Regions from separate parts of the Paenibacillus riograndensis SBR5 genome, predicted to be linked through region 1. Evidence: predicted binding sites of a transcription regulator. Region 1 holds the regulator's gene; each other region holds the start of a gene.

Evidence for each region. The regulator Rex, encoded in region 1, represses fermentation and respiration genes when NADH is low (regulators of the CRP and FNR family bind a similar motif). The targets are predictions, from matches to a motif close to TTGTGAAATATTTCACAA.
Region 2: a site for Rex is predicted at 1,453-1,470, ahead of hydE ([FeFe] hydrogenase H-cluster radical SAM maturase HydE). Genes of this name have one in related genera too.
Region 3: a site for Rex is predicted at 3,883-3,900, ahead of PRIO_RS20935 (polymer-forming cytoskeletal protein). Genes of this name have one in related genera too.
Region 4: a site for Rex is predicted at 4,936-4,953, ahead of pflB (formate C-acetyltransferase). Genes of this name have one in related genera too.

The regions. Positions count from the first base shown of each region.
Region 1 is NZ_LN831776.1:5,155,368-5,162,815, forward strand. It holds gene PRIO_RS21825 (hypothetical protein) at 1-300, opposite strand, end outside; gene PRIO_RS21830 (cell wall elongation regulator TseB-like domain-containing protein) at 734-1,252, opposite strand; gene PRIO_RS21835 (amidohydrolase) at 1,298-2,599, opposite strand; gene PRIO_RS21840 (redox-sensing transcriptional repressor Rex) at 2,586-3,239, opposite strand; gene dinG (ATP-dependent DNA helicase DinG) at 3,557-6,418, opposite strand; gene PRIO_RS21850 (tetratricopeptide repeat protein) at 6,532-7,149, opposite strand; gene panD (aspartate 1-decarboxylase) at 7,282-7,448, opposite strand, start outside.
Region 2 is NZ_LN831776.1:4,569,260-4,576,707, reverse strand. It holds gene hydG ([FeFe] hydrogenase H-cluster radical SAM maturase HydG) at 1-296, opposite strand, end outside; gene hydE ([FeFe] hydrogenase H-cluster radical SAM maturase HydE) at 338-1,390, opposite strand; gene fdhD (formate dehydrogenase accessory sulfurtransferase FdhD) at 1,517-2,335, opposite strand; gene PRIO_RS19300 (L-cysteine desulfidase family protein) at 2,573-3,859, shown strand; gene PRIO_RS19295 (DeoR/GlpR family DNA-binding transcription regulator) at 3,920-4,675, opposite strand; gene PRIO_RS19290 (iron-containing alcohol dehydrogenase) at 5,028-6,179, shown strand; gene rhaB (rhamnulokinase) at 6,207-7,448, shown strand, end outside.
Region 3 is NZ_LN831776.1:4,926,374-4,933,821, reverse strand. It holds gene ltrA (group II intron reverse transcriptase/maturase) at 1-1,068, shown strand, start outside; gene PRIO_RS20950 (ABC transporter ATP-binding protein) at 1,410-2,327, shown strand; gene PRIO_RS20945 (YkoP family protein) at 2,461-3,030, shown strand; gene PRIO_RS20940 (polysaccharide deacetylase family protein) at 3,057-3,755, shown strand; gene PRIO_RS20935 (polymer-forming cytoskeletal protein) at 3,960-4,520, shown strand; gene PRIO_RS20930 (hypothetical protein) at 4,678-5,151, shown strand; gene PRIO_RS20925 (AraC family transcriptional regulator) at 5,211-5,984, opposite strand; gene PRIO_RS20920 (LysE family translocator) at 6,004-6,585, opposite strand; gene PRIO_RS20915 (AraC family transcriptional regulator) at 6,755-7,448, shown strand, end outside.
Region 4 is NZ_LN831776.1:5,461,112-5,468,559, reverse strand. It holds gene PRIO_RS23275 (carbohydrate ABC transporter permease) at 1-192, shown strand, start outside; gene PRIO_RS23270 (ABC transporter substrate-binding protein) at 324-1,787, shown strand; gene adhE (bifunctional acetaldehyde-CoA/alcohol dehydrogenase) at 2,159-4,780, shown strand; gene pflB (formate C-acetyltransferase) at 5,044-7,305, shown strand; gene pflA (pyruvate formate-lyase-activating protein) at 7,437-7,448, shown strand, end outside.

The DNA of each region.
Region 1 (7,448 bases):
CAGTTCGCTGGAATGCTGCTCCACATCCAGTTTCAATGTACGGCCGTCAATCGCCGATCTGCCTTCAGTATTTACATACTGCACCAGCTCGCGCAATTTAGTGCCCGGCTGCAAATCAAGTTTCAAAGTGACCTCATTGCGTTTAATAGAGATATGGGAGTCATTCACTCCCTCATAAGCAGAGACAATTTTTTGCAGCGGCTCCTGCACCACGAACTCCCGGTAGGAATACCAGCCGCCAAACAAAAGCGCAGCCGACAGCAGAGACGTTAGCAGTACTGGCATAAGACGTAGTTTCAAGAAACGTCCTCCTCTCAATGATAAGAAAAATGTGAAAAAATATAATAAATTTTATTAAATAGCGTGCCTAATGCTCTTCCGAGACTAGCATGCTCTTAAGCATGCCGTAGTACAAATAGTAGTATATCACAGGTGTATATACGAATTCGAAGAAAAGTGTGAATATATTTAAAATTTTCAGTACTAATTTTTGGGCAAAATGACAGCCCGTTTCCCCTTATATCGACAGCAACGACCGCAACGATTAGCGCTGCGGCCGTTTTGGCGATGCTTAAGATATTCCCATCTTTATCACCAGATGCTGCTGGTTCTGCCTCAAAGATATATACCCGCAGATATATTCGACTCTCTACTGAATACGCTAATTTCCTAAATGTTAAAAAAGCAGGCAGACAAATACTTGTCCACCCGCTCAATATGGGTCGTGCGCTTATTATTTTTTCGGCAGGCTGTAGCCGTCCCCAATCGCATTTCCGTCCGCAAAACGGTAAAACTTGTAATAATAGCGTCCCTCCAGCTTATAAAACAGCTGCCACACATATTCTCCGTTGTACACACCCGGCAGCAGGCGCTTAATGGTGCTCCCTGGTAAGTCTGAGGCAATGATGGAACGGATCTTCTGCTCCGACATGCCTTTGGCCACTTCTTCAGCGTATACACCATTGTCTCCCCCTGCAGGCTTGCCGTCCCGTGTAAAGCGGACCCAGACCATCAGCTCCGTCCCGGCTGCGTTACGGCCTGTCATTACCCAGTAAATCGAATTTTCATCCCAGACGGACTTCTGGGCCCGGGTCACCTCTGTCAGTCCTGCTCTGGCTTCAGCAATCTCTGTGGCTGCGCTGCGTTCGCTCCACTGGTCTTTCATCACATAAGCATAGAACTGGCTTAGTCCGAACAGAAGGAGAAGAACCAGGAGTATCCCCAGCAGAAGCCATTTTCTTCTTTTCTTCAAAGTACAGCTCCCTTTCTTTCAAAATGCCTCACCGATCATGTTCATTTACCGCTTCAGCAGGCCCTCAAAGGTCTCCTGCGCCTTGCGGCGGATTTGTTCCTCATCCAGCGTCAGGCACTGCCCATGCTTCACAACCTGCTTGCCGTCCACCCAGACATGCGCAACATCCTTGGCGCTTGCCGAGTAAACGGCATGGGACAAGAGATCCGTATGCGGCAGGAAATGCGGCTGGTCGATATCCAGGGCAATGAAATCCGCCTTCATTCCCGGAGCAAGCCGTCCGACTCCTTCCAGAAAAATCGACTGTGCGCCGTATTCAGTCGCCATCAGCAGCGCTTCCTGTGCCGGAACCGCCGTCGGGTCACCGCTCACGCCTTTGTGGATCAAGGCGGCAAGGCGCATCTCCTCAAACATGTCGAGATTATTATTGCTCGCCGCGCCATCGGTGCCAAGCGATACCGTGACTCCTGCACGCAGCAGCTCAGGAACCCGGGCTACTCCGCTCGCCAGCTTCAGATTACTGCCCGGGTTATGGGATACCCCTACATGGTAACGGGCCAGAATCTCAATCTCTTCATCGTTCAAATGAACACCATGAGCGACCAGGGACGGGCGGGTGAACATTCCCAGCTTCTCCAGATGCGCCACCGGACGCAAACCGTAATCGGCCGCATTCTGCTCGACTTCCCGCCGGGTTTCCGACATGTGGGTATGCATAGGCAGGTCCAGATCATGGGCGGCTTGCACAAACTTCACAAAAAACTCCGGCGGACAGGTGTACGGGGCATGCGGTGAAATCATCGTTGTGATTCTTCCGTCCGCTTTTCCGTGCCAGTTCCGCGCAAAAGCAACCGCTTCCGCCAGCTTATGGTTCTGCACGTCCTCCGGACAGAGCCCGATCACCCCGCGCATCAGCACGGCACGGATGCCTGATTGCTCGGTAACCTCGGCCACACGGTCCATGTGGTCATACATATCCAGGAAGGTGGTTGTGCCGCCTTTCAGCATTTCCAGCACAGACAAGGCGGTGCCCCAATAGACATCGTCTCCGGTGAATTTTTCTTCCATAGGCCACATTTTTTCCTGCAGCCAATTCTGCAGCACCATATCATCCCCGTAGCCGCGCAGCAGGGACATCGCCGTATGGCCATGGGTATTGACCAGACCCGGCATGAACAGCAGACGGCTGCCGTCAATGGTCTGAGTACCTTCTTCTATGACAGGCTTGACTTCTCCTATGTATGTGATGAGATCCTTTTCTATAGTCATATAACCGCTAAGGACAGGCTGCGCCGTTCCCGGCACCAGGAAACGCCCATTTACAATTACAGTTTTATTGCTGCTCATCTTCCGCCTCGTCCTTTCCATCATGCAAATAATAAGCCAAGCTCTGCAAATCAGTAGTAAAATCAGCGGCATGAATCCGGATGTTGGCAGGCGTTTTCAAAATCACCGGTGCAAAATTGAGGATTGCCTCGATGCCTGAATCCACCAGGATATCTGCAACGTTCTGCGCTTCGCTGTCCGGTACAGTGATAATGCCGATGCGGATGCCCTGCTCGCGGATTGTGCTCCCCAGCTCTTCCATAGGCTGAACCGTCAGCGAGTTGATTTTCTGCCCGATCTTGGGGGGATAGGAATCAAAGACCGCGGTGATTTTCATCGTGTCCTTCAAATAGGCATTGTAATTGGATAAAGCGTGTCCAAGATTACCTGCACCCACGAGTGCCACATTGATCTGCTGGTCAAGCTTCAGGATATGGCGGATTTTCTCAATCAGATACGATACATCGTAACCGATGCCTTTTCTGCCGAAATCGCCGAAATAGGCCAAATCCTTGCGGATTTGCGCCGGATTCAGATCCAGCTTCTGTCCCAGCTCCTGCGAAGACACGGTGGAGATTTCACGCTTCTGGAGATCGTTCAGGAAACGCAGGTACACAGGCAGCCTGCGCACCACGGCCTCTGATATTTTATCCGATTTCATATTTTCTCCTCCTAAAAGTATTGTTAGCGTAACCTTAAATTTAAAGAGCTGCAGCTAATTAGTAATCATTCCCGGCGCCCCTTCAAAACAGAAGGCGCCTAAGGAATGATTCTCTGTACAACATCCATGAACAAACTAGCCAGCCTGCGGTGCTCTTACAACGGCATTTCTGCCGTTATTTCTGGACTAGCCGACCTTCAACGCTCCAACAACGGCATTTCTGCCGTTATTTCTGGACTAGCCCCTGCGGCGCACACCTTCTCCGCAACAGAAAAAATCATAATTTCTAAATAATTAAATTTGAACGTATAGTGGAATCAGGACACACTGCCGTCTTCAAGCCATTCGGCGATACGCGGGACCATCTGATCGGTGAGCATATGCTCCATTTTGGGTCCAGGGAGTGAGTACAGGAAGTACTTTCCATAATAAGATTCGATAACCCTGGTATCATATACAATAACAATTCCCCGGTCCTGTGCAGTGCGAACCAGTCTGCCGAAGCCCTGCTTGAACCGGATGACCGCCTGGGGAACCGACAGCTTCATAAACGGGTTCTTTTTCTGCGCCTGCAGCAGCTCAGCCTTCGCCTCAGCAAGCGGATGGTTAGGCGGTTGAAACGGCAGCCTGACAATAGCCAGACAGGTCAGCGCCTCACCGGGAATATCTACCCCTTCCCAGAAACTGCTTGTCCCGAGCAGCACGGAGGCGGCACTGTCCTGAAAACGCCGGATCAGCTTGCTGCGGCTTCCGCCCTCTACACCCTGACCCAGAACAGCGATGTCCTGGGAGGCAAGCGCCTCCTTCAGAGGATCATAGACCTGGCGCAGCATTTTATAAGATGTGAACAGCACCAGCATCCGGCCCTGGGTCGCCACTGCAGCCTCCGCCAGCGAATGCACCAGCTTATCGACAAACCGGGCATCGCCCACACTGCCTTTGACACTGGGAAAATCGCGCGGAATAACGAGAAGCGCCTGTTCGCGATACTTAAACGGCGACGGCAGCAGCGCTGTCATCAGACGCCCCTGTTCTGCGGACTCGCCCAGGCCGAGATTGTCTATCATGAACTGAAAGGATTTATCCACGGACAATGTGGCCGAGGTCAGGACAATGCTTTTCTTTTTATCGAAAAACAGATCCTTGAGCTGGGCACTGACATCCACCGGAACAGCATACAGCTGCAGCGATTTCCCGCGGTAATTCCCGCTGCCCTCCATCCAGTAGACAATATTCTCGTCGTTCAGGTTCATAAAAAACCGTACCTGCTCGCGGATCGAAGCCAAATCCTTGAAAAGCCCGCCGATATCCGTCACCAGACTGTCCGAGGACGACTGGCTCTCCGATTCGCGCATTTCGCTGAGCATCTTGTCGCCCCTGCGGATAATTTCGCTCAGGCTCAGGTTCAGGGTGTTCTCCAGTGCGGTGATTTCTTCCCAGCCCTTGGGCTGAGCACCCGGCAGAAGACGCGTAACCAGCTGTCCCGCTTCTCCTGCTGCGGCATCGCTGCGCTCAGGCAGCAAGGCAAACAGCTTGTCGCTAAGCGCATCCCAAGATTCCCTAACCGTAAGCAGATCCGGGTAGATTCTGTCGATCACCCCGCTCCATTCAGCCGCCTGTTCGTTGCCTGAAGACTGCAGGGTCTGGCGCAGAACGGGCAGCTGTCCGCTTTTGCTGTCCTTATAGAGGCGTGTAAGCGTATGGGCTACCGTGAAGTATTTCATCTGCATGCCCAGATGCTTGCCGGCAATATCCTCCAGATGATGGGCTTCATCAATAACAAGGTGCTCATACGCCGGAAGCAGCTGATGACCGGCCTTGACGTCTGCGAACAGCTTGGAGTGATTGGTTACTACAACATCAGCTATTCCGGCTTCGTGCTTGGCCCGGTGGTAATAGCATTTGCGGAACCAGGGGCAGGAACGTCCGAGACAAGAATCCGTGTCGCTGGCCACGGTCTCCCAGAAATCACCGCCGCGGCCGTTCAGATTCAGCTCCTCGTCATCTCCTGACTGGGTCTGTGTCAGCCACACAATCATTTGCGCTGCAGTAAGCGCTTCTTCCCGGGGACTCGCGAAGTCCTTTTTATTTATTTTATGTTCAAACTTGCGCAGACACAAATAGTGTCCTCTGCCCTTGAAGACCGCAGCCTTAAACGGGAATGGCACAACATTCGTCAAAAGCGGGATGTCGCGCTCACGCAGCTGGTCCTGAAGGTTGATGGTATGCGTACTCACCATGACCTTCTGTCCCGAGCGCACACTGTGGTAGATGGCCGGAAGCAGATAGCCCAGCGATTTGCCCGTGCCCGTTCCCGCCTCGATTAAGAGATGCTTGTCACTTTCCAGTGCCGTTATCACCTCATGGATCATAATTTCCTGGGCTTCACGGCTTTCGTATTGGGGCAAGGTCTCCTTAAGCCGCAGGGTCACCTCTTCCATATATTCCTCAAAGGTAATATTCTGCGCAGGATTGCCGGTTCCTTCCTCTCTGGGAGGCATCAGCTCCGTCCAGTCTCCTACAGCCAGCGCCAGCTGGCGGTAAAAGTTCAGCTCACCCTCAGGCTGGAAGGTCTCCATTTCCCGCTCATGCAGCAGCCCGTCAAAATACCAGGCGAGATCGCTGTCCTCGTCCGCAAACAATTCATTCAGGCGCTGGATGGTCAGCAGGGGCAGGCTGTACAGCTCCTCCAGGCATTTCAGCAGCACCAGTGCAGTTGCAAGGGCATCACTGTCCGCCTGGTGCGGACGCTCATGCGTGAGGCCGAAATGGGCGCTTACAGCGCCGAGCTGATAGGTGGTCAGTGACGGAAAGCATATCTTGAGAAAATCAATCGTATCCAGAATCCGGCCCTGGAACGGCAAATAACCGCACCGGTCAAGCGCATTCTGCAGAAAATGAAAGTCAAAAGCCACATTGTGGCCGACCAGCACAACATCGTCGAGCAGCGGAACCAGCTCCATCATCATCTCATCCAGTTCAGGGGCGTCCTGCACATCACTGTCCGTGATTCCGGTCAATCCCGTAATAAAGGGGGGAATCGGCGTTCCGGGCTTGACGTAGGAACCATACACCCTGGAGATGGACCGGTCTTCTTCTATAATGGCAAGGCCAACCTGGATGATCTCACCCACGGATTGGGTTCCTGTGGTTTCAAAATCAAGCACGGCAAATTTCATTATAAGTTCTAAATCCTTTCACTTGAGACTCCTTATCAGCATAACAGAAGTTACGAAAAAAGGCGATGCACACCCCTTGGCAAGCGGGATGCATCGCTTTAATGGATGAAGAATTATAAAAGCGAAACCAGCTGATGTCCAAATTGAAGCTTCCCGCCTCTCCTGCGGCAGACCTCCAAATTCACACTCGGTTCGGGAAGCAGGGGATCATGCTGCAAAGAGAGGCTAAATAGCTCCTGGGCTTCAGGGTAGCGCTCCTGGGAGGCCCGGATACAGCCCAGCGCATTGTAGATCATGGCCTTCAGCTTCCTCTCGCGGATCAGGGCCAGCATGTGATGCAGATGCCCCCAGGAGACGTCCAGCTCCCCTTCCTGCAGATAGGCCATGGCTAAATACAGATGTGCTGCCAGACTGTCGGGATAACGGGTGATGACTTGCTTGAATTGCTCGATGCATTTGCGGTACATCAGCAGCTTGTAGTAGCCCTGGCCGCGGACAAAGGAATCCATGGCCAGCTCGGGTGCCTCAATCTGTGGCATTTCTTCCTCGGAAGGTGGCGAAAAATCCGCATTTTGGCGGAACTCACTCAGCTTCTCGGCAAAGACCAGCCACTCGTCCATCACTTCATCGCTTAGCCTGTGCAGCATGTTGTACTTGCATAAAAGATCATTCCGGCGGGCGCCCTCCGCAGTTGGAAAGTCTTCGGCGATTTCCTGAAGCATCTTGTTCATCTCAGCAAATAAATGTTGAAACACGGGACACCCCCACCCTTACTGAAAATGAAATCAGCTTAAGCTTGCCTGCCTTCATTTTTCACAAGTACGGGTCTCTTCATCCCTGCCATTCATTGCATGGCTTAAGCTTCAGGCAATCGTGGCATGCAGCTCATGATCCGCCAGCTTGACCGGTTTGTTGTCAGCGTCCACGAATACAACCGTCGGCTTATGAGCAGCCAGCTCCTCGGAGGACAATATGGCATAGGAGATGATAATTACTGTATCCCCGGGCTGAACCAGCCGGGCTGCAGCGC
Region 2 (7,448 bases), 590 kb from region 1:
TTATTAACACAATAGTTGCTGACATACAGCGGTGCAAACAGGACGATCCGGTTGCCGTAAATCTGCTCCTTGATGCTCCGCGATACCTGATACAGCTGCTCCAGCGTTTCCTTGTCCTCTACATGGAGCAGCACGGCCGCTTCCCGGGAGCTTAGGCCTTTGCAGGCTTTTGCTTTTTCCAGGATGGCGGCTATGATCTGCGGATCGGCTGCTGCTTCCGAGCCATACCGCAAGGCCTCCATAATTTCCTCGTCTTGAATAAAATCCGCTGGCCGGCGTTCACTCACTTTGCTCACTCATATCCACTTCTTTCTGGTTTATCTTTATGATCAGGACTTCAATGTTCCTGGAGAGAGCGGGAGAGATGCTTTAAGCTGTCGCCGCGTCCCATATCCACATGGAAACCGGCGGATTTCACCCGCTGCTCCAGACAGAATCTGCACTGGGCGGATTCGTCGCCCGTACAGATTTTGTTATTGTAGAGCATATATTTGGCCCGTACAGACATAGGGGAGAGGTTGGGCATCAGGACATTCGCTCCAGCCTGCAGCGCCCGCTCCCGTCCGTTCGGATGGGCGGTGCCCATCGCAGTAGTCGCCGGAATCAGGGCATCCGGCACCATCAGCCGGGCCAAGGCAATCATGTCGAGTGTGTTCTCTACCGTTCCCGGCTGCTCGTCCCTCAGCGGAGTGTCCCGGTGCGGCAAAAAAGGGCCGATGCCGATCATATCCGGCTGCAGCTCCTGCAGATACAGCAGATCGTCCGCCAAATCGGCAGCGGACTGCCCGGGCAGTCCGACCATGAATCCCGCTCCCACCTGATAGCCGATCCGCTGCAGGGCGCGCAGGCGGTCCCGGCGGTCCGCATACTCCATTGTAGGATGGAGTGCACGGTACAGAGAGGCAGAGGCGGTTTCATGACGCAGCAAAAAACGGTCTGCACCCGCCGCGTATAGCCTTGTATAACTTTCATCATCCCGCTCACCGACCGACAGTGTCAGCGCGGCATCCGGGAACTGCTGTTTGACCGATGTGATCAACTGCACCAGCTTGTCCGTGGTATACCAGTCGTCTTCACCGCTCTGCAGCACAAACGTACGGTAGCCCAAGGTGTAGCCCTCCCGGCAGCAATCGAGAATCTCTTCCGGCTGCAGCCGGTAACGGCTTAAGGTTCTATTCCCGGAGCGCAGGCCGCAGTACAGGCAGTTTTGTTTGCAGATATTTGAGAATTCGATAAGTCCGCGCAAGTAAACGGCGGTGCCGTAGGCTGTGATTCTTGCCTTATGGGCCAGATCATACAGCCGCCTTCGGAGAGCTCCTTCAAGATGGCTGATCAGATCCGCCAAATTCTGCTGGCTCACTGATCCGCCAGACGCTAATTGTTCCAATATCGGGTACGTTGCGCATCCCTCCCTCGGCTGTCCGACATAGTCACATAAAGGTTGAACATGACTTGTAAATATTGTAACAAAAGTAAATTTACAGAACAGTGAGCTTTATGCTTGAAATTGCTTGTTTTATCGTTTCATTTCCAGTGGCCCCAGGTCGCTGATCCGCTCGGGATGTGAATACACATTGCAGGAATTTTGCCGGATGAAGCCTACCGCGGTGATCCCCAGCTGCTCTGCCAGTTCAACAGCCAGGCCCGTAGGAGCAGATTTGGATAAAATGATCTCACACCCGATTTTAGCCGCCTTGAGCAGAATCTCCGAGGAAATGCGGCCGCTGAAGGCGATGATCTGATTGCCGGGATCGATGCCTGTCCTCAGGCAGTGCCCGTAAATTTTGTCCAGCGCATTGTGGCGTCCAATATCACTGCGGGAGAGCACGATCCCTTCCGGATTACAGAGGGCGGCACAGTGTACGCCTCCAGTCCGGTGGAACAGCTCAGCGCCGCTAAGCACCTCATCCATGAGGCGGAAGCAATCATCGAAAGTAAGCAGGGTATGAACTCCTGTTATACTTTTGGCGGTCCGTGCATCATTGACATAGACGAACCCGTGGCGGCTGGACCCGCAGCAGGAGGTGACATAACGTTTGGCAAAAAGCTGGCGGTGGAGCGGATTCCAGCGGTCTGTAGTTACATGCACAAAGCCTTCTTCTTCCTGTGTCCACAGCTGCCGGATATCCTGCATTCCCCGGATAATACCCTCCGATGCCAAATACCCGACAACCATATCCTCGATATACTCTGGTGTGCAGACCAGGGTAACGAATTCTTCGCCGTTGATTTTGATGGTTACCGGTTGCTCTGCCACAATCGAATCCTCTTCCCGGCTTAGCTGGCCGCTGCGGTAGCGGATGATGCTTCCATGCTGCTCCGAATGCTGTTCCATGGTTATCCTCCGAATATGTAAAATTTAAGACCAGTAAAAATAACTTAAAATGTTAAAAATTACTATCCTGTACATTCCTACTACAACACGTTTTCCAAAGTCTGTCAATTTCACTTCTCACAATGCTGGCTGCCGGATAAGATAAGGGGTTCCCTGGAGCTTGCCGCTGATATATTATATAGAAACAAACTTCTGGGTCAGAGAGAACCAGAGAAAATAGAGAGTAGGAGAATTTATATGTTGAGCTTATTGGAAATTTTGCATAAGGAAGTAGTTCCGGCGGAAGGGTGTACTGAACCGATTGCAGTTGCCTATGCTGTTTCCTTGGCGGCAGAGCTTCTTGAGGAAGAAATCACATCCATCCGGCTCCAGCTCAGCGGCAATATCATTAAAAATGCTATGGGGGTGGGCATACCCGGCACAGGGCAGACCGGACTCCCCATTGCGGCGGCACTCGGTGCGGTAGTGGGCCGTTCCCATAAAGAGCTCGAAATCTTGTCTAACCTGACACCGGCAGAATTGAAGCAGGCGAATTCGCTGCTGGACCGGGGGCTTTTGGAAGTAGAGCTGAAGGACACTCCCGAGAAACTGTATATCGAAGCTAAGGTGTATTCCCGGAATCATCTGGCGACAGCCATTATTGCCGGAGAGCATACCCATATAGAGTTTCTGGCACTGGACGGGGAGAAGATCACTCCGCCAAAATCCAAAGCAGACTGCGGCAAGCCGGGGCGGGCGGATTCCGGCTATGCCGGTTCTGTTGACCGGATCTTTGAGTTTATCCATACGGTTCCTTTCGGGGATCTCAGCTTTCTTCTGGAAGGTGCCCGGATGAACAAGGCCATATCCGATGAGGGATTGCGGGGCAATTATGGCCTGCAGGTCGGCAAAAAGATGAGCCAGCAATCGGCGGTGAATTTGTTCGGCAATGATGTGGCCAGCCGGATCATTGCCGCGACGGCAGCGGCCTCTGATGCGCGGATGGACGGCAGCGCCATGCCGGTGATGACAACGGCCGGCAGCGGGAATCAGGGCATCGCCTGCACGCTGCCAGTGATTGCACTGGCAGAGCTTTTGGGCAAGGACGAGGAGAAGCTGGCACGGGCGCTCGCGCTGAGCAATCTGGTCACAGTCCACATTAAGCATTACATCGGGCGGCTCTCGCCGCTATGCGGTTCGGGGATTGCGGGCGGAGTGGGGGCGAACAGCGGGATTATTTATCTTATGGGGGGCAGCCTGGCGCAGATCAAGCATGGAATACAGAATACAATAGCTTCCTTGTCGGGCATGATCTGTGACGGCGCGAAATCAACCTGTGCGCTGAAAATTTCCACCTCCACCAATGCGGCCATCCAGGCAGCCACACTGGCGATGAACAACATTGCTCCAACCACGAAGGATGGTGTTATTTTCGAAGAGGTTGAAGATACGATCCGCAACATGGAGCGGCTGGTTCAGGAAGGGCTGGCGGATACCGATACTGCGATTTTAAATATCATGCTCTCCAAAGGCGGAGCGGTGTAGCACCATATGCAAGACCGCCCGGTTCCCTGCACAGCAAACGGCAGGGACCGGGCGGTCTTTTTAGTACAATACCTCGATATTTTCTTCAGCCAGCCGTGTCAGCCAGGATTCCGCAGGCCGGCGGTCCGTAATGAGCACGTCAATGCTGCTAAGCTCCACCAGCCTGGTGAACGCTGTTTTGTCGAATTTGGTATGGTCGGCGAGAAGCACAACCTTCTGGGCCTGGCGCAGCATGTACTTTTTCAGCTCGCATTCCGGCTCGTTGGAATCCGTAACTCCCCGCTCCATATCAATGCCTTTGCAGCTGATGACTGCGGTGTCCACGTTGTAGCGCCGGATGGTATCATGGGCGACCGGCCCGACCAGTGACAGCGAACGGTGGCGCAGCGAACCGCCGGAGGATATGATATTCATACCTGAGCTGGCGAACTCATGCAGAATATTAATGGAATTTGTGATTACAGTCAGATTGTTTTTGTTGCCCAGCAGCTTTAGAAACTCGAAGGCAGTAGAGCTGGGGTCCACCATCAGGGTATCTCCATCGTTAATCAGATCCAGCGCCTTAAGCGCAATATTGCGTTTCATATCAGTGTTAAGCGCATTGCGCGTCACAAAGGGCAAATCCTCATTGGTATGCCTGTTCAGCATCGCCCCGCCGTAAGTCCGGCTTAGAATGCCGTCCTTCTCCAGCTTTTCCAGATCCCGCCGGATCGTTTCTTCGGTTACCTCGAACATCCGGCTGAGATCGGAGACGAGCACCCTTTTGTCCTGATGCACAAGATCTATGATTTTTTTGCGTCGTTCGGCTGCAAGCATATGTATCACCTTTCCGGAGCTGTATGGAATAACTATAGACTTAAATATCTGTGTTTTGCAAGAAAATATGTGAAAATCACAGGGAATACATAGATGTTTCTTTGTGAAACGGACATTAAACAAATAAAAACAACATTATTTATATTTTATTTGTTGACAACAAAGATTTATGGGAATACGATGATGATGTTAATGCTTTGTTTGTAAGCGATACCTTTTTGAGGGGTGCCAGTGCCGGTCGGCTGTTTTGTACTCAGTGGCCAGCCTGAGGTGCCGCAGCCGCATAGAGCTTCCAGCTTGCGAAGAAGAACATTAACCGCTTTAACAAATTGCCTGGGAGGCTGGTCAATCAATGAGTACTCATGTCTATTATGTTCCGTCCACCAACATTATGGGAAAAGGCTGTCTGAAGGAAATTGGTCCTTACATTCAGGAATTGAAGCTGAAGAAGGCGCTTGTGGTCACCGACAAATTTCTGGTCAAGAGCGGCATCGCGGGCAAACTGCTGGCAGTACTGGATGAAGCGGGAATCCAATATGCCCTCTATGATGAAGTCAAACCGAACCCTACGTGTAAAAATGTCCATGACGGCTTAGCTTTCCTGAATGCGCAGGGCTGTGATTATCTGATCTCTATCGGCGGCGGCTCGCCGCAGGATACGGCAAAGGCCATCGGAATTATCGCCACCAACGGCGGGCATATCAAAGACTATGAAGGTGTGCACAAATCCAAAAACAAATCCCTGCCGATTGTAGCGGTCAATACTACCGCAGGCACCTCTGCCGAAGTCACCATCAACTACGTCATCACAGATGAAGAACGCAAAGTGAAGATGGTTATGGTTGATAAAAACAGCATCGCCACCATTTCGGTCAATGATCCGGAGCTAATGATCGACAAACCGGCCGCACTAACGGCGGCAACCGGAATGGATGCGCTGACCCATGCCATCGAAGCCCTGGTTACTCCTGGAGCCTATCCGGTAACCGATGCTACCGCGCTTGCTGCGGTAGAGCTGATCTTCGCCAATCTGGCCCGGACGGTAAAGAACGGCCATGATATTGAAGCCCGGGAGCAAATGGTGTATGCCATTTTCCTCGGCGGTCTGGCTTTCAATAATGCCGGGCTAGGTTATGTGCATGCGATGGCGCACCAGCTTGGCGGCGTATATGATCTGCCGCATGGTGTATGCAATGCGATGCTGCTGCCTTATGTGGAAGAAGAAAATGCGAAGCATGTGCCGGAGAAGTTCAGAAGCATTGCCAAGGCTATCGGCCTCCAGATTGAAGGCAAAAGCGATCTGGAATGTGCCGATTTCGTTATTGAATCGATCAAAGCACTTTCCAAGGAAGTCGGCATCCCGTCCAAATTATCTGAGCTTGGTGTAACTGAGGTCGATCTTGACCTGCTTGCGGAGAACTCGATGAAGGACGCTTGCGCACCCGGCAATCCGTTCATTCCCACCAAAGAAGAAGTGATCACCCTGTTCCGCAAAATTCTCTAGAACAACCTCTAAGTAAGGAGAGCTTCTATGAACAAACATATCGCCGTCGATATCGGCGCCTCCAGCGGCAGGCTGGTGGTTGGGACTCTTCAGGAGGGGAAGCTCAGCCTTGAGGAAATCCACCGCTTCAGCAATGGCTTCAAGGAGCGCGGCGGCTCCTGCTTCTGGGATATTGATTATTTATTGGATCAGATTATCGTTGGACTCCGCCAGGCCAAAGCACTGGGCATCACGGAGTGTACGTTAGGCATCGATACGTGGGCGGTGGATTATGTACTCCTGGATGCGGCTGGAAGCCGCATCCAGGAGGTGTATGCCTATCGTGACCGCCGTACGGAGGGGGTTATGGAGGAAGTGGCCGCCATCCTTCCACCTGACACAGTGTATGCCAAAACAGGGATTCAGCAATTAACCTTCAATACCTTATATCAATTATATGCCCATGACCGCAAAGAGCTGGCCCAAGCGGATCAAATTCTGCTGGTGCCGGATTATCTCTACTATAGATTAGGCGGGCGGAAGATCAATGAGGTCACGAATGCCTCTACCACCCAACTGTTGAATTTACAGACGGGCGACTTCGACTCCGGGCTGCTGTCGTTTCTTCATTTGCGAAGAGAGCAGTTTGCCCCGCTGACAGCTCCGGGTGAGAGTCTTGGATTTGTCCAGGATTCGCTTGTCCGCCAGTATGATCTGCCCCGCTGCCAGTTGATCTGTGTAGCCACACATGACACCGCCTCTGCAGTGCTTGGTGTACCTGTGCAAAAAGGCCGGTCTGCAGCTTACATCAGCAGCGGCACCTGGTCGCTGCTGGGTGTGGAGCTTGACCAGCCGATCAACAATCCGCAGGCGATGGCGGCGAATTATACCAACGAATGGGGAGCCTACGGTACCTACCGGTTCCTTAAGAATATCATGGGACTCTGGCTGATCCAGGAGGTGCGCAGGCTGGACGGCGAACGCTACAGCTTCGCCGGGCTGGCCCGGCTGGCCGGAGAAGCCGAGGGCTTCCGCAGCCTGATCCCGTGCAACGCGACGCGTTTCCTCAATCCTGGCAACATGATTGAGGAAATCCGCTCCGCCTGTGCGGAGAGCGGCCAGCCTGTCCCGGAAACACCGGGACAACTTGCCCGCTGTATATTCGACAGCCTGGCCTTGTCCTACCGGAGTTATCTGCAGGAGCTGGAAGAGCTTACAGGAACAGCGGTGGAGGTGCTGCAAATCGTCGGCGGCGGGGCGAACAACGGGCTGCTGTGCCAGCTGACTGCC
Region 3 (7,448 bases), 230 kb from region 1:
AACTTCCTTAAGACCTGTGAGCGAGAATTGAAAGAAGGCAGCTACCATCCGCAGCCTGTGCGGCGGCACTATATCCCAAAGAAAGACGGGAAGCCAAGGCCGCTGGGCATACCCACCGTGCGCGACCGAGTCATACAGATGGCAACCAAACTCGTGATTGAGCCCATCTTCGAAGCAGACTTCGAAGAAGTATCCTTCGGATTTCGCCCGAAGCGAAGTGCGAAAGGAGCGCTGGAACGAATCCGGAAAGCCTGCAACCGCAAAGGAAATTGGGTAGTCGACGTCGATATCCAAGGTTACTTCGACAACATTAATCAAGAGAAGCTCATGAAACTGGTACAGATGCGTATCAATGACAGGAGAATCTTGAAGTTAATACGGAAATGGCTTCAGGCGGGAGTTATGGAAGAAGGAAACGTGAGGCGTTCCGATTTAGGGACACCACAAGGTGGCGTCATCTCACCGCTGTTGGCGAATATCTACTTGAACTACTTTGACCGGCTATGGGAGAAACACGGAAGTGGATTGGGGGAACTGACCAGGTATGCAGACGATTTCGTCGTAGTCTGTAAAACGAAAAAGGACGCCGAACATGCCTATGAGCTCATAAGCAGAATCATGGAACGTCTGGAGTTAACTCTACATCCGACCAAAACCCGCATTGTAGGCCTGTGGACAGGAGACGAAGGATTCGACTTTTTAGGAATGCACCATCGAAAAACGAAAGCAGAAACTTCCCAAGGGAAGGTATATTACACCACACAGCAATGGCTAACGAAAAAGGCAGAGGAGCGCATCCGAGGCGTGGTCAAAGAAAGATTAGCCCCTCCGAGCATGCGCTCAAGAACGTTGGCGGAACAGGTGGAATGGCTCAATCCAAAGATTCAAGGATGGAGAAATTATTACTACACGAACTACAGCCAAAAGAGATTAGCGAAACTGGATTGGTATATTTTGCAAAGATTAACCCGGTGGTACGCGAAGAAGAGACAACGCGGGAGATGGATGAGGTCCAGGTCAGAAGTTAAATATTTGACCATCCAATATGGACTAAAAACGCTATTGTAATCTGCATGCCCATGAATGACGAACATCGGAAAGCCGTATGAGGGAAAACCTCACGTACGGTTTGATGAGGAGGGGCTGGGTTGCACCAGCCCTTTACTCTAGAAATTTGGCAAAGTAAAAAAATGTGGGCAGCAGCCAGCCAATCCCTATGATGGACTCTGGAATCTGGAGGCGTCCTTCCGTTCCTTCATCTTGGCTTCAAGCATGGAATCGATGAAACTCTCTACGGCATCAGTCTGCAGCTTAAGAATTATGTAAGGTTCAGGTAATAAAAAAGAAAATTCTGCTGTGTACAATAAGAGCCAGGAAGACAAACGAAGAAGCCAAAGGGGATAGCGGGAATGACAACCATATTGCGGACATGGGAGCTAACCAAGGAGTATCAAGGCAAAGAGGTTGTTAGCGGCGTGAACATGAATATTAAGCAAGGCGAAATTTACGGGTTCCTGGGACCGAACGGGGCGGGTAAAACCACGGTAATGAAAATGATCACCAATCTGGTGAAGCCGACAGAGGGGTTTATCGAATTTTTTGGAGTGAGCATGACAGACCATTCCTATGAATTGCTGAAGCGCATGGGCTGTATTATTGAAAATCCGGTGTTCTACGACAAGCTGACGGCGAGAGAAAATCTCCAGCTGCACGGGGAGTATATGGGGCACTACAATGTGAAGGCCATGGAAGAAGCGCTGGAGCTGGTCAAGCTGAAGGATGTGGACAAAAAGCCGGTCAAGCAATTCTCCCTGGGGATGAAGCAGCGGCTGGGCATTGCCCGGGCGCTAATGACCAAGCCGGAGCTGCTCATTCTGGATGAGCCGATCAACGGGCTGGACCCCATGGGCATCAAGGAAATGCGTGAAGTATTCCGCATGCTGAGCCGGGAATATGGAATGACACTGCTGATCTCCAGCCACATTCTGGGGGAGGTTGAACAGGTTGCCGACACCATCGGCGTGATCTTTGAGGGAATTTTGCTGGAGGAAGTGGCGATGGATGTGATCCGCAGCCGGAACACGCCATACATCGAGCTGATTACCGGAGAGAGCGGCAAAGCGCTGTATGTGCTGGAGCACAAGCTGGGCCTCACCAACTTCAAGATGCTGAACCCCCGGACGATCCGCATTTACGATGCCGTACAGCAGCTTGAACTGAATAAAGCCCTGACAGAAGCGGATGTGGAACTGGAAAGCTTGAGTAAAAAAAATCATTCGCTGGAAGATCATTTTGTGGAATTGATGGGGTGGGGAGGCATTGCTTAATTTCATTTTTTAATTTTCAGGCAGTGAATAATCATCCGTAAGCGTCAAACAGAGGAGAGGTAAATATTAAAAGTGAATTACATTAGTTGTTAGAGGAAGGATGAATGAAGTGGAACTAAAAATTGGTAAAAGTATGGTGCAGTCCCTCTGGATGGCCTGGGAAAAGGTGTTTGCGCTGGGCTCACATTTTCGCGGAGCCGGTACCTCCCGTTTTGGGATTTGCAGCGTAATGCTCAAAAAACACAGAGGGAAGGCTATCATATGCCAGGACTCTACAGTGATTCATGACGGGGAATGGGTAGGAGAGCTGCACCTTGATAACGGAAGTATTCTGAAGCTGATAAAGTCCGAAGGTTCGGACCGGGCTGCACTGCGCACGGCAAGAATGCTGCGGCAATCCATGCGCCAGATCAATGAAGCCTTCGAATCGCAGTCAGAGTTCAAGCAGGTCAAGGCGCTCATGGGGATTACGCTGCTGCACCGGGGAATCACGCATGGTCTGGGCTTTGAGCAGCAGGCGATGCAGCCGGGATTGTTCAGACGGATGACCACGATCTATCTCCGCCTGCTGTTGTCAGCATTGCACCCGGAGGGGAAGAACAGAATCGGCCAACGCACCGATCAACTCGTCCCGATGCTGCTGATCCATTCGCGCGCTTCGCTGAAAGACCGTTTTTCCCCCGGACAGAAGCTGCCGGGATAAATACATATCCGCTATAAGGAGGAACTATGCTCTCACACCTGACTATTGGAATCATCAGCATCTTTATCTTATACATGTTACTCCCCAGTCTTTTAACACGGCTGGCGGGGTATGGCGTCATGCGCCGGGGGACGTCTCCCAAGGAGGTGGCTTTCACCTTTGATGATGGGCCGCATCCGGAATACACCCCCAGATTGCTGGATCTTCTGGCACAGCATAAAGTAAAAGCCACATTTTTCGTACTTGGTTCGCAAGCGGAACGGTATCCTGAGCTGATCAAGAGAATGGACCGGGAAGGCCATCAAATTGGCATTCATAATTATATACATACCTCCAACTGGCTCATGCTGCCCGGCACCATCCGTAGGGGGCATCTGAAGCGGACTGCAGATATTGTGGAGTCAATCATCGGAACCCGGCCTGATTATTACCGTCCGCCTTGGGGATTGATCAATATGTTCGACTTCTTTCGCCTGAAGCAGTACCGGATTGTGCTGTGGTCGCTGATGGCACATGACTGGAGCCGGAAGAAATGTCAGACCTCCCTGCGCTCAACACTGTTGAACCGTATCCGGGACGGGTCTATTATTGTGCTGCATGACAGCGGAGATACGCTGGGGGCGGACGGAAATGCTCCTCATTATATGCTCCAGGCTCTGGAGGAAGTACTGAACCAGCTGAAGACCAGAAACCTGAAATGTGTCCGGGTGGATGAAATGGCTTAACCTGAGATAAGTGTTCCGTTTAGATGAATAGGATCATTCGCTGACTACAATTACATAATTTTGCATAAAAGCGACTTCACTGCCAAATATATTGAATTTGCATAATAAAAAAATGATAGACACAAATTTGTGAAATTTATCACGTTGTTATTATTAAAATTTTAATATATAATATGAATATACCAAAAAACAGGGGGAATTGTTGTGAAGCTAGTAAAAGGATTGATTGTTGCAGGTGTGGCGGCAGCGTTGCTGTCGGGTTGTGGAAATAATAATGATAAAGCCAATGAAGCGGCAAGCGCAGCTCCGTCTGCAAGTGCGGCGGCTGAAACTACAGATGCACAAAGCACAGCGTCCATCGTAAACCAAGCGGATGCTTTTACCAAAGCAGTAAGTGCTGAAGGCAACTGGATTGTAGCGATTCTGAATGATCTGACTGTAGACACCGATGTGGTTGTTGCCGGAGAATTCCATGACAAAGGCAAAGCAGAGAATGCCATCTACCGCAAACTGGCTCTGTATGCTCAGGATGCAGATCACAAAATCACTGCCAGCTACACACTGACTGCCCCTAAGGTGACTGTTCAGAGTGAAAACTTCAAAGTGCAGGGCGGAACAATCAAAGGTGACGTTTATGTAGAAGCCAAAGGCTTTACGCTCGACAAAACCGCAACAATCGACGGCAACCTCTACTTTAAGAGCGATGATCTGAAAACAAGTGCTGTCCTCGAAGGTAAAGTAACCGGCGAAACAGCCGTTAAATAATCCTGGTTCTGAACAACAGCTATCATTTTATCTTCATAAAAAAATGCCTGTAGACCGTACCCGCTTAGGGTTCAAATCTGCAGGCTTTTTTTCTGTATCTCCCTATCCATAATATGGTACACTTAACGGACTTAATCCTTAAGGAGCGGTGATGAATATGAAGCGGATCATTGGCCTTCTGCTCTTGTGCACTGCATTGTGGATCAGTGGCTGCAGTGGTAAGGCCTCTATTTATGACGGGATCGAGAAGCAGGATATTACAAGTATCAAGAGTATCAAGGATCTGAATTTTATTTATGAATATAAAGGGCATACCGATAACTGGGCGTCCGCCTATTATGTGTATCAACTGAAGAATGACAATGATAACCATGTCACACGATTGTTTTTGAAATATATTGGCAAAGAGCCTGGCCCCTCAGGTGAAATGAAATATAAGTATACTACAGAAGGCGGTCATAACGGGAGTGGGACTCTGTCTGATGCCCAGTCGCCATCCCCTATATATAATCTCGGTTCCTCCGGGGGGAACGGGTCCATTGCCGACCAGAATTCTGTGGTGAACATGCACGTGGAATGGGATGGTGGTACGGAAGAAATTGAGTTGATGCCTGTAAACCCACGGAAGTAGGTGAGTTGATGCCTGTAAACCCACGGAAGTAGGGCTTGGGTAGCCGGGTAACAAGAGGGCTAACTAAGCTGCGACATATATTCATAAGCCGTGATTCCGAACATGCTTTTGAAATGACGGTTGAGATGGGTCAGATCGGCAAAGCCGTAATCCGCCACAGCTGCATAGATATCTCTTGAACGTTCAATAGCCTGTTTGGCACGCTCCACCTTGCAGTTCAGAAAAAATTGATAAGGGGAGATGCCGGCATGGCTTTTGAACTCACGGATAAACTGATATTTGGACAGGCCAAATTCTTGACACAGGTCATCGAGCTTCAGCACTTGATCTATGTGGGAGTTCATCATTTCTTTCGCTTTTTGCACAAAAGCATTGTTCTTCCTCCTCGGTGCGGCGATCTCCGTTTCCGACAAAAGGCCTCCCAGCCTGAACAACAGCTCACTGGACCAAGCCTCATCTGTGCCGTTGCGGATCGATTGGTTCAAGCTTAGGATGCAGGAAGCTAAATCAGCATCGTAGACAATAGGGGAGGTGAAGCGCAATTCCTGACCCCCGAGAATCTCAGCGAACAGGTCCGGTTTGATGTACAGCATTACATAATCAATGCCCTCCCTGTCATAGGAGCTGCCGTCATGGTACTGTTCACGGTTGAACAGCATGACGCCATTTTTATGGGAAGCCTGAAAGCTGCCCTCCAGGTTATACTGCTGAATCCCGCGCAGGGTTACCCCGACGGCATACTCCTCATGGCAATGCTTTTTGTAAGTGAAATCGGTAAAGCTTGCTGACAAGGACAGGATATCTGCCGATTTGGCATAGTTGAATTTCTCCACGGAACTCACCTCCAAGGCTTTATAGAATCCCTGACACCATCACTGCGGAATACACGAGAAACAGTGCCATCAGGGTATTGAACAACCGGTGATGCTGCTGCAGCAAATTTTTGAAGACAGCGCCGCACACCACCCAGGTTACAAACGCCAGAAATCCGATGACCGTAATCATCAGCACAAACAGAAACGAAGCCGAAGCCGAAGGATAATAAGGCAGGACATAGCTGGGAATAACGGTTAAGGTGAACAGCAGCACCTTCGGGTTGATTAGCTGCATAAGCAGGCCTGAGGCAAAATTGGCGGTCTGCACCGGTGCGGCTTCCGCACGCCCCATCCGATAGATTTGATAGGCCAGGTAGAGCATATATAGACTGCCGGCAATCTGCATGATGACCAGTATATCCGGAATTATGCCGGCAAGCACATGATTAAGCAGGGCAGAAGCGGCAAGCAGCATACCAAAGGCGATCGTTGCTCCCCAGACGTATTCCATGGTTTTTTTGGCACCGTGATGCTGCACAGATGATAAAATAACAATATTGGTAGGCCCGGGTGTGAATGTGACCACAATACAGTAAATAATGAAGGATGCGATGTTCATAATGACCCCCTATACAAGTAGTCACATGAATATACACCCTGTTGCGGAATGGCTATAGTATATTATTGCAGCGTCCAATAAAGGAAGCACCCGTCAAATCTGTGCACGAACTGTCGGAACCGGGTCCTGAAAGGCTGTTATTCTAGGTTCGAGGGGAGGATTCAACAGCATGAACGTACTTGAAAACATGAACGATGCATTATCCTACATTGAAGATCATCTCACAGAAGAGATTGATTTTAAAGAGGTGACAAGGCGGGCATTATGCTCCGAATATCATTTCAAGCGGATGTTTTCATTCCTTGCCGGGGTGCCGCTCTCGGAGTATATCCGCCGCAGACGCCTTACGATTGCCGCATTCGAGCTGCAACAAAGCCAGCTGCGGATCATCGACGTGGCGGTGCATGTCGGATACAGTTCACCGGATGCGTTCACGAAGGCGTTCCAGCTTTTTCATGGAGTGACTCCCTCTGAAGCGCGGGCGGGCAGTCCCTCTCTGAAGTCCTTCCCCCGGATGACTTTTCAGTTGACCATCAGAGGAGGCAGTGAAATGAATTACCGTATCGAGGAAAAAAAGGCGTTTCGTATTGTCGGGCTGAAGAAAAGGGTTCCCATTCAATTCAGCGGTGTGAACCCGGAGATTGCCGCCATGGCGCAAAGCCTGAACCTGCAGATGATCACCGAGCTGAAGCAGCTGTCGAATACCGATCCGGCGGGGATCATCAGCGCATCGGTCAATTTCTCCGAGGGCCGTATGGAAGAAAAAGGGGAGCTGGATCATTACATCGGGGTTGCTACAACACTGGAAGGTCCGGAGCCTTATGCCCAGCTTGAGGTTGCCGCTTCTACATGGGCTGTATTTG
Region 4 (7,448 bases), 310 kb from region 1:
CTTGTTATGCACAGTGAGGATAAATACACTCTCGCCACAGCGATCTATAAATATGTAATCGCCGTTAAGGCGCTCAACACCAATATCAAATTTGCCATTCTCTTTCTGGTTTCTCTGCCGCCGATTCTGGTGTTCCTGCTGTTCCAGAAATTTATTATGCGCGGTGTGGCTTTGTCGGCAGTGAAGGGGTAACACGGGGTGTGCGTTTGAACCACAGACCGTAAACCTGCACATGAAAGGAATATAAATGCACCTCGTGCGGACACGGGTTCTCTCTTAAGATAAATCTGTAAGCTAACTATGAATGGAAAAGGGGAGTTTCAATGCGTAAATTTTCCAGCGTCCTAGCCTGTCTCCTGGTGACAGGATCGTTGTTATCCGCGTGCAGCGGCAACAATAACAACAATAGCGCCAAGGGAACAGAGGGGGGAGAAGCATCACCGGCCGCCACGGACAAAGCGGCAGACAACAGTGCAGCCACCAATGCGCCGGCAGATGATATTAAAGACCGCAAGGTCACCATTAAGATCCATTATCCTACACCGGACCTGACGGAAGTGCGGGCGCAGGAAGATGATAAGATCAAGCGTTTCCAGGCAGAGTACCCGAATGTGGAGATTGTCAAAGACGACTGGCAGTACAACGTTAGTGAAATCGGTGTGAAAATGGCTGCCAATGAAGCCCCGACCTTCTTCAATACGTATGCCACGGAAGCGAAATTCCTCGTCGAAAAGGGCTGGGTGGCGGACATCACCGGTCTGTGGAACAAATATGAGTACAAGGACCAGATCAATCCCGTCCTGCAAAACCAGTTCATCATTGACGGCAAGGTGTATGGCATCACCCAAAAAGGTTATGTCACCACAACGATGCTTAATAAAAAAATGCTGGATGACAAAGGTGTAGCTGTTCCGCCCATGGACTGGACCTGGGAGGATATGCTGAACACCGCCAAAGGAGCGGCTGACGCCAAAAAAGGCATCTCCGGTATCGCCCCGATGGGCAAAGGCAATGAAGCGGGCTGGAACTGGACCAACTTCCTGTTCGAAGCCGGCGGGGAGATCCAGAAGGTTGACGGCGGCAAAGTGGTAGCAACCTTTAACTCCGAGGCAGGTGTGAAGGCGCTGGATTTCTATAAGAAGCTGAGATGGGAAGCCAATGCCATTCCTCAGGACTGGGCACTGGGCTGGGGCGACGCTGTAGGCGCGTTCCAGCAAGGACGCACAGCGATGGTCATGGCCGGTTCCGACGGTGTGATCGAGCAAGCCCTGAACCAGGGCGGCTTGAAACCGGAGGATGTGCTCACTTATCCAATGCCCGCTGCGGAAAAGGGCGGCAAGCACACGGGCGTACTCGGCGGCGACTATCTGGTCATCAACCCGAATGCCACCCCGGACGAGCAGGAGATGGCTTTCCGCTATATCACTTTTGACTACTTCTCCGACAAAGGGCTGGAAGCATTGGATGCGATTCTGCAGCAGCGCAAAGCGGACGGCAAATACTTCATCCCGCCGCTTCTGGACTACTATGCCGCCGATTCTGATTTTGGCAAGAAAACCAAAGCTATTTATGACAAGTACGATATTGTCTATCAATACAACCCGGATATTATGGGGCTGCTGGATGGCAAGCCGGAGGCGCAATACAACACACAGGATTACTATGCAACGATGTCCAATGTGATTCAGGAGCTTTTCTCCAAAAAAGGCACGGACTCCAAAGCCCAGCTTGACGCCGCAGCTAAAACCGTACAGGAAAAGTTCTTTGATACGATTAAGGTTGAGTAGTGCGGAGAAAGAGCAGTCCGTGAAGATAACCAAATAGTTGAGAAGAAGGCCGGGGAAATTTCCGGTCTTTTTCCATTTTAGACAGGGATTCGGGGACATCGCAGTGGGCGTGTATTCAAAGACGAAAAAGCTATTTGAAGGGGAAATATGTCAAGTGAAAAAATTCACGTTTGCAAAAAAGACAAAAATAACGGAGAAAACATACATAAAATGGAACATAATCCTGATTAAGAGCGAATGAAAGCGCTTTGAAAACAAATCAAAAAAAACTTTATACTTTGTGAAAGATTTCACTATACAACCCTGATGCGATGTGATAAGATGAATGTGTAGAGAAAAACAACCTAAAAATTGACAGGAGGACGAGGGAGATGGCAGTTAAGAACGAAGTCGCCGCCCAAGTGAAACAAACCACTGCTGAAGAGTATATTCAGACTTTGGTGGATAAAGCAAAGAAAGCTCAAGAAGCTTACATGCAGCTGGATCAAGAGCAGGTTAACACAATCGTTCATGCAATGGCTCTGGCAGGACTCGACAAGCACATGTACCTGGCAAAGCTCGCCGTAGAAGAAACAGGCCGCGGCGTTTATGAAGACAAAATCACGAAGAACATCTTCGCAACAGAATATATCTGGCACGGCATTAAGTATGACAAGACAGTAGGCGTAGTAGAAGACAATCAATATGACAGTTTCCAAAAAATTGCCGAACCGGTCGGAATCGTAATGGGTATCACACCGGTAACCAATCCAACATCCACCACGATGTTTAAGGCACTGATCGCCGCTAAGACACGTAATCCTATTATATTCGGTTTCCATCCATCTGCGCAAGAGTGTAGTGCCGCAGCAGCCAAAATTCTCCATGACGCAGCCGTAAAAGCCGGCGCTCCTGAGAACTGCATCCAGTGGATCGAGCTGCCTACGATGGACAAAACAAACGCGCTTATGAACAACCCGGACGTTGCGCTGATCCTGGCAACAGGCGGTTCGGCAATGGTTAAGGCAGCTTACAGCTGCGGTAAACCGGCTCTTGGCGTAGGCCCTGGTAACGTGCCTGCCTTCATTGAGAAGAGCGCCGATATCGATCAGGCCGTAACGGACATCATCCTTTCCAAAACATTCGACAATGGTATGATCTGCGCTTCCGAGCAGGCAGTTATCATTGAAGAAGCGATCTTCGACCAAGTGAAGAAGAAAATGATTGCCAACGGCTGCTACTTTGTAAATAAAGAAGAAGCTGCCAAACTGACAAGCGGCGCAATGAACGTGGAAAAATGCGCAGTAAACCCTGCAATTGTAGGTCAATCCGCAGTGAAAATCGCTGAAATGTGCGGAATTCAGGTTCCTGCCGGCACTAAGATTCTGGTAGCAGAGCTTGAAGGCGTAGGCACCAAATATCCGCTGTCCGCAGAAAAATTGAGCCCGGTTCTGGCTTGCTACAAAGTTAAAAATGCTGACCAGGGTATCGAACGTGCGGCACAGGTTGTTGAATTTGGCGGTATGGGCCACAGCTCGGCCATCCACTCCCATAACGAAGAAGTGATCATGAAGTTCTCGAACCGTCTGCAGACCGGACGTATTCTCGTCAACTCGCCTTCCACACATGGCGCAATCGGCGATATCTACAATACGAATATCCCTTCACTGACTCTGGGCTGCGGATCTTACGGCCGCAACTCTGTATCGCAGAACGTAACTGCTGTCAATCTGATCAACGTGAAAAGGGTGAACCGTCGTACCGTGAATATGCAATGGTTTAAAGTACCTGACAAGATCTACTTCGAAAAAGGTGCCACTCAGTACCTGGCCAAAATGCCTGATATCACACGCGTAGCTATTATCACTGACCCAATGATGGTTAAACTGGGTTATGTAGAAAGAGTTGAGCACTACCTGCGTCAACGCCAGACTCCAGTAGCGATCGAAGTGTTCTCGGAAGTTGAACCGGACCCGTCGACCACAACTGTAGAAAAAGGTACAGCTATGATGAACAGATTCCAGCCGGACTGCATCATCGCACTCGGCGGCGGTTCCCCAATGGATGCTGCCAAAGGCATGTGGCTGTTCTACGAACATCCGGACGCTGACTTTAACGGTCTGAAACAGAAGTTCATGGATATCCGCAAACGTGTATACAAATTCCCTAAGCTTGGAAACAAAGCGAAATTCGTAGCGATTCCAACTACTTCGGGTACCGGTTCTGAAGTAACATCTTTCGCGGTTATTACTGATAAAACTACTGCCAACAATACGAAATACCCATTGGCTGACTACGAGCTGACTCCAGACGTAGCGATCATCGATCCTGAGTTTGTATACAGCCTGCCAAAAACAGCTGTTGCCGATACAGGTATGGACGTTCTGACACATGCCATCGAAGCTTACGTTTCGGTTATGGCAAGCGACTATACGGATGGTCTGGCTATCAAAGCTATCCAACTGGTATTCCAATACCTTGAAAAATCGGCACTGCAAGGCGACAAGCTTGCCCGCGAAAAAATGCACAACGCATCTACGCTGGCTGGTATGGCTTTTGCCAACGCATTCCTGGGCATCAACCACAGCTTGGCGCACAAATGGGGCGGACAGTACCACACTGCCCATGGCCGTACCAATGCCATTCTGATGCCGCATGTCATCCGCTACAACGCTAAGAAACCTACGAAGTTCGCTTCGTTCCCTAAATATTCGCACTTTGTAGCTGACGAACGTTATGCCGAAATCGCCCGCATTCTGGGATTGCCTGCCCGCACCACTGAAGAAGGCGTAACAAGCCTGATCAACGCTATCCGCGACATGAACAAAAAACTCGGCATCGAAGAGTCGTTCCAGGCACTTGGTTTCGATCCTAAGGATTTCGAATCCCGTGTAGATTATCTGGCTGACCGTGCATTTGAAGACCAATGTACAACTGCCAACCCTAAACTCCCGCTGGTTTCCGAACTTGCTGATGTATACCGCAATGCTTTCTACGGCAGATTCGACAACTAATTAACGGTTGTATGGGAAAAAGTATGGTTAAAGGTTAATATGGGACTGGATGGAAGTGACAAATATCACCGAAATAGTGATATTTGTCACAGTTCTTTTTCAGAAAATAAACTAAAATGTTTATATAAACAACGGTCCCGGATTTGAAGATATAATTGTGAATTTTATAACAATGAGATCTTTTATGGGATCACGAGACACGGGATTAACCTTCAAGCCCGCGATCTCTACAAATATAATAAATATAAATGGAGGGATTTAGCATGTCGGTGATTGAAAAAGATGTACAAGAAGTTAAGGCTGGATGGCGCGGTTTTGTAAAAGGAAAATGGTCCAGAAAAGTAAATGTGAATGATTTTATCGAAAAGAACATCAAACCTTATCTTGGCAAGGAAGACTTCCTTGCAGGTCCTACTAAAAACACTACTGAACTTTGGAAGATTATTTCCGAAATGACCAAGCAGGAAATTGCTAATGGCGGTGTACTGGATGTGGATGTTAACACAGTATCCACGATCGTATCCCACCAACCTGGCTACATTGACAAAGACAAGGAACAAATTGTCGGCGTTCAGACTGATGCGCCTTTCAAACGTTCCATTCAACCGTTTGGCGGAATCAAGATGATGATCGATGCCACTAAAGCTTATGGCTTCGAACTTCCGCAAGGCATTGTTGACATGTTCACGAACATCCGCAAAACGCATAACCAAGGCGTATTTGATGCATATACTTCTGAAATGAGAGCTGTCCGTAAAGCCGGTATCATCACAGGTCTTCCAGATGCTTATGGCCGCGGCCGTATCATCGGTGACTACCGTCGCGTAGCTCTTTACGGCGTTGACTTCCTGATCCAAGAAAAGAAACAAGATCTTGCGAATCTTGAAGTGGATTCCATGACCGATAGCGTTATCCGTCTTCGTGAAGAACTTTCCGAACAGATTCGTGCACTCGGCGAACTGAAACAAATGGCTCAAATGCATGGAATGGATATCTCCAAGCCTGCTAACAACGCTAAGGAAGCTTTCCAGTGGGTATACTTCGGTTACCTCGCAGCTATTAAGGAACAGAACGGTGCGGCAATGTCCCTTGGACGTGTATCCTCTTTCCTTGATATCTATGTAGAACGTGACCTTGCAGAAGGTACTTTGACTGAAGAACAAGCACAAGAACTGGCTGACCACTTCATCATGAAACTGCGTATCGTCAAGTTCCTGCGTACTCCTGACTATAACGAATTGTTCAGTGGAGACCCTACATGGGTTACTGAATCCATCGGCGGTATGTCTGTAGACGGAACAACACGCGTTACCAAGAACAGCTTCCGTTTCCTTCACACCCTGTACAATCTGGGACCAGCTCCAGAGCCAAACCTGACTGTACTGTGGTCGGAAAAATTGCCTGAAGGCTTCAAAAAATACTGTGCTAAGGTTTCCATCGAAACCAGCTCGATTCAATATGAAAATGACGATTTGATGCGTCCGATCTACGGTGACGACTATGGTATTGCATGCTGCGTATCCGCAATGCGCATCGGTAAACAAATGCAATTCTTCGGAGCACGCGCCAACCTGGCCAAAGCTCTGCTGTATGCAATCAACGGCGGTGTGGATGAAAAATCCGGCGTGCAGGTAGGTCCTGAGTATCCGGCCATCACTTCCGAATATCTCGACTATGATGAAGTAATGAAACGCTTCAAACCGATGATGGAGTGGCTGGCTAAGACTTACATGAACACGCTGAATGTTATCCACTACATGCACGATAAATATTCTTACGAACGTATCGAAATGGCTCTGCATGACCGCGATATTCTGCGGACTATGGCTTGCGGTATTGCCGGTCTGTCTGTGGCAGCTGACTCCCTGAGCGCCATCAAACACGCTAAGGTAAAAGTAATCCGCAACGAACAAGGCATCGCGGTAGACTTCGAAACTGAAGGCGAATTCCCTTGCTATGGTAACAATGACGATGCTGTCGACAGCATTGCAGTAGAACTGGTTGAATCGTTCATGACGATGATCCGCAAGCACCACGCTTACCGTGATGCGCTGCCGACTCAATCGATCCTGACCATTACTTCCAACGTAGTATATGGTAAGAAAACTGGTACTACTCCTGATGGACGTAAAAAAGGCGAACCATTCGCTCCAGGTGCGAACCCAATGCACGGACGCGACAAGAAAGGCGCTTTGGCTTCCCTGAGCTCCGTTGCCAAACTGCCGTACGAAGATAGCTTGGATGGTATCTCCAACACCTTCTCCATCGTGCCAAAAGCTCTGGGTAAAGAAGAAGAAGGACGTAAATCTAACCTGGTATCGATGCTTGACGGATACTTCGCTAGCAAAGGTCACCACCTGAATGTTAACGTATTTGCCCGCGAACAATTGCTGGATGCTATGGAACACCCAGAGAACTATCCACAATTGACCATCCGCGTTTCCGGTTATGCTGTTAACTTCATCAAGCTGACTCGTGAACAACAAATGGATGTTATCAACCGTACATTCCACGGTGCAATGTAATACACAAGCGGTAGCTTGGGTTCTAGGTATACAGTGAAATAGCTGCAAGGTGATACCGCCCTTGAGTCAAGGGCGGTAATATCTTGTTTAAAATTGATTAAAATTTTAAGTTTCCGAAAGGATGACCTCATATGGCTAACGGA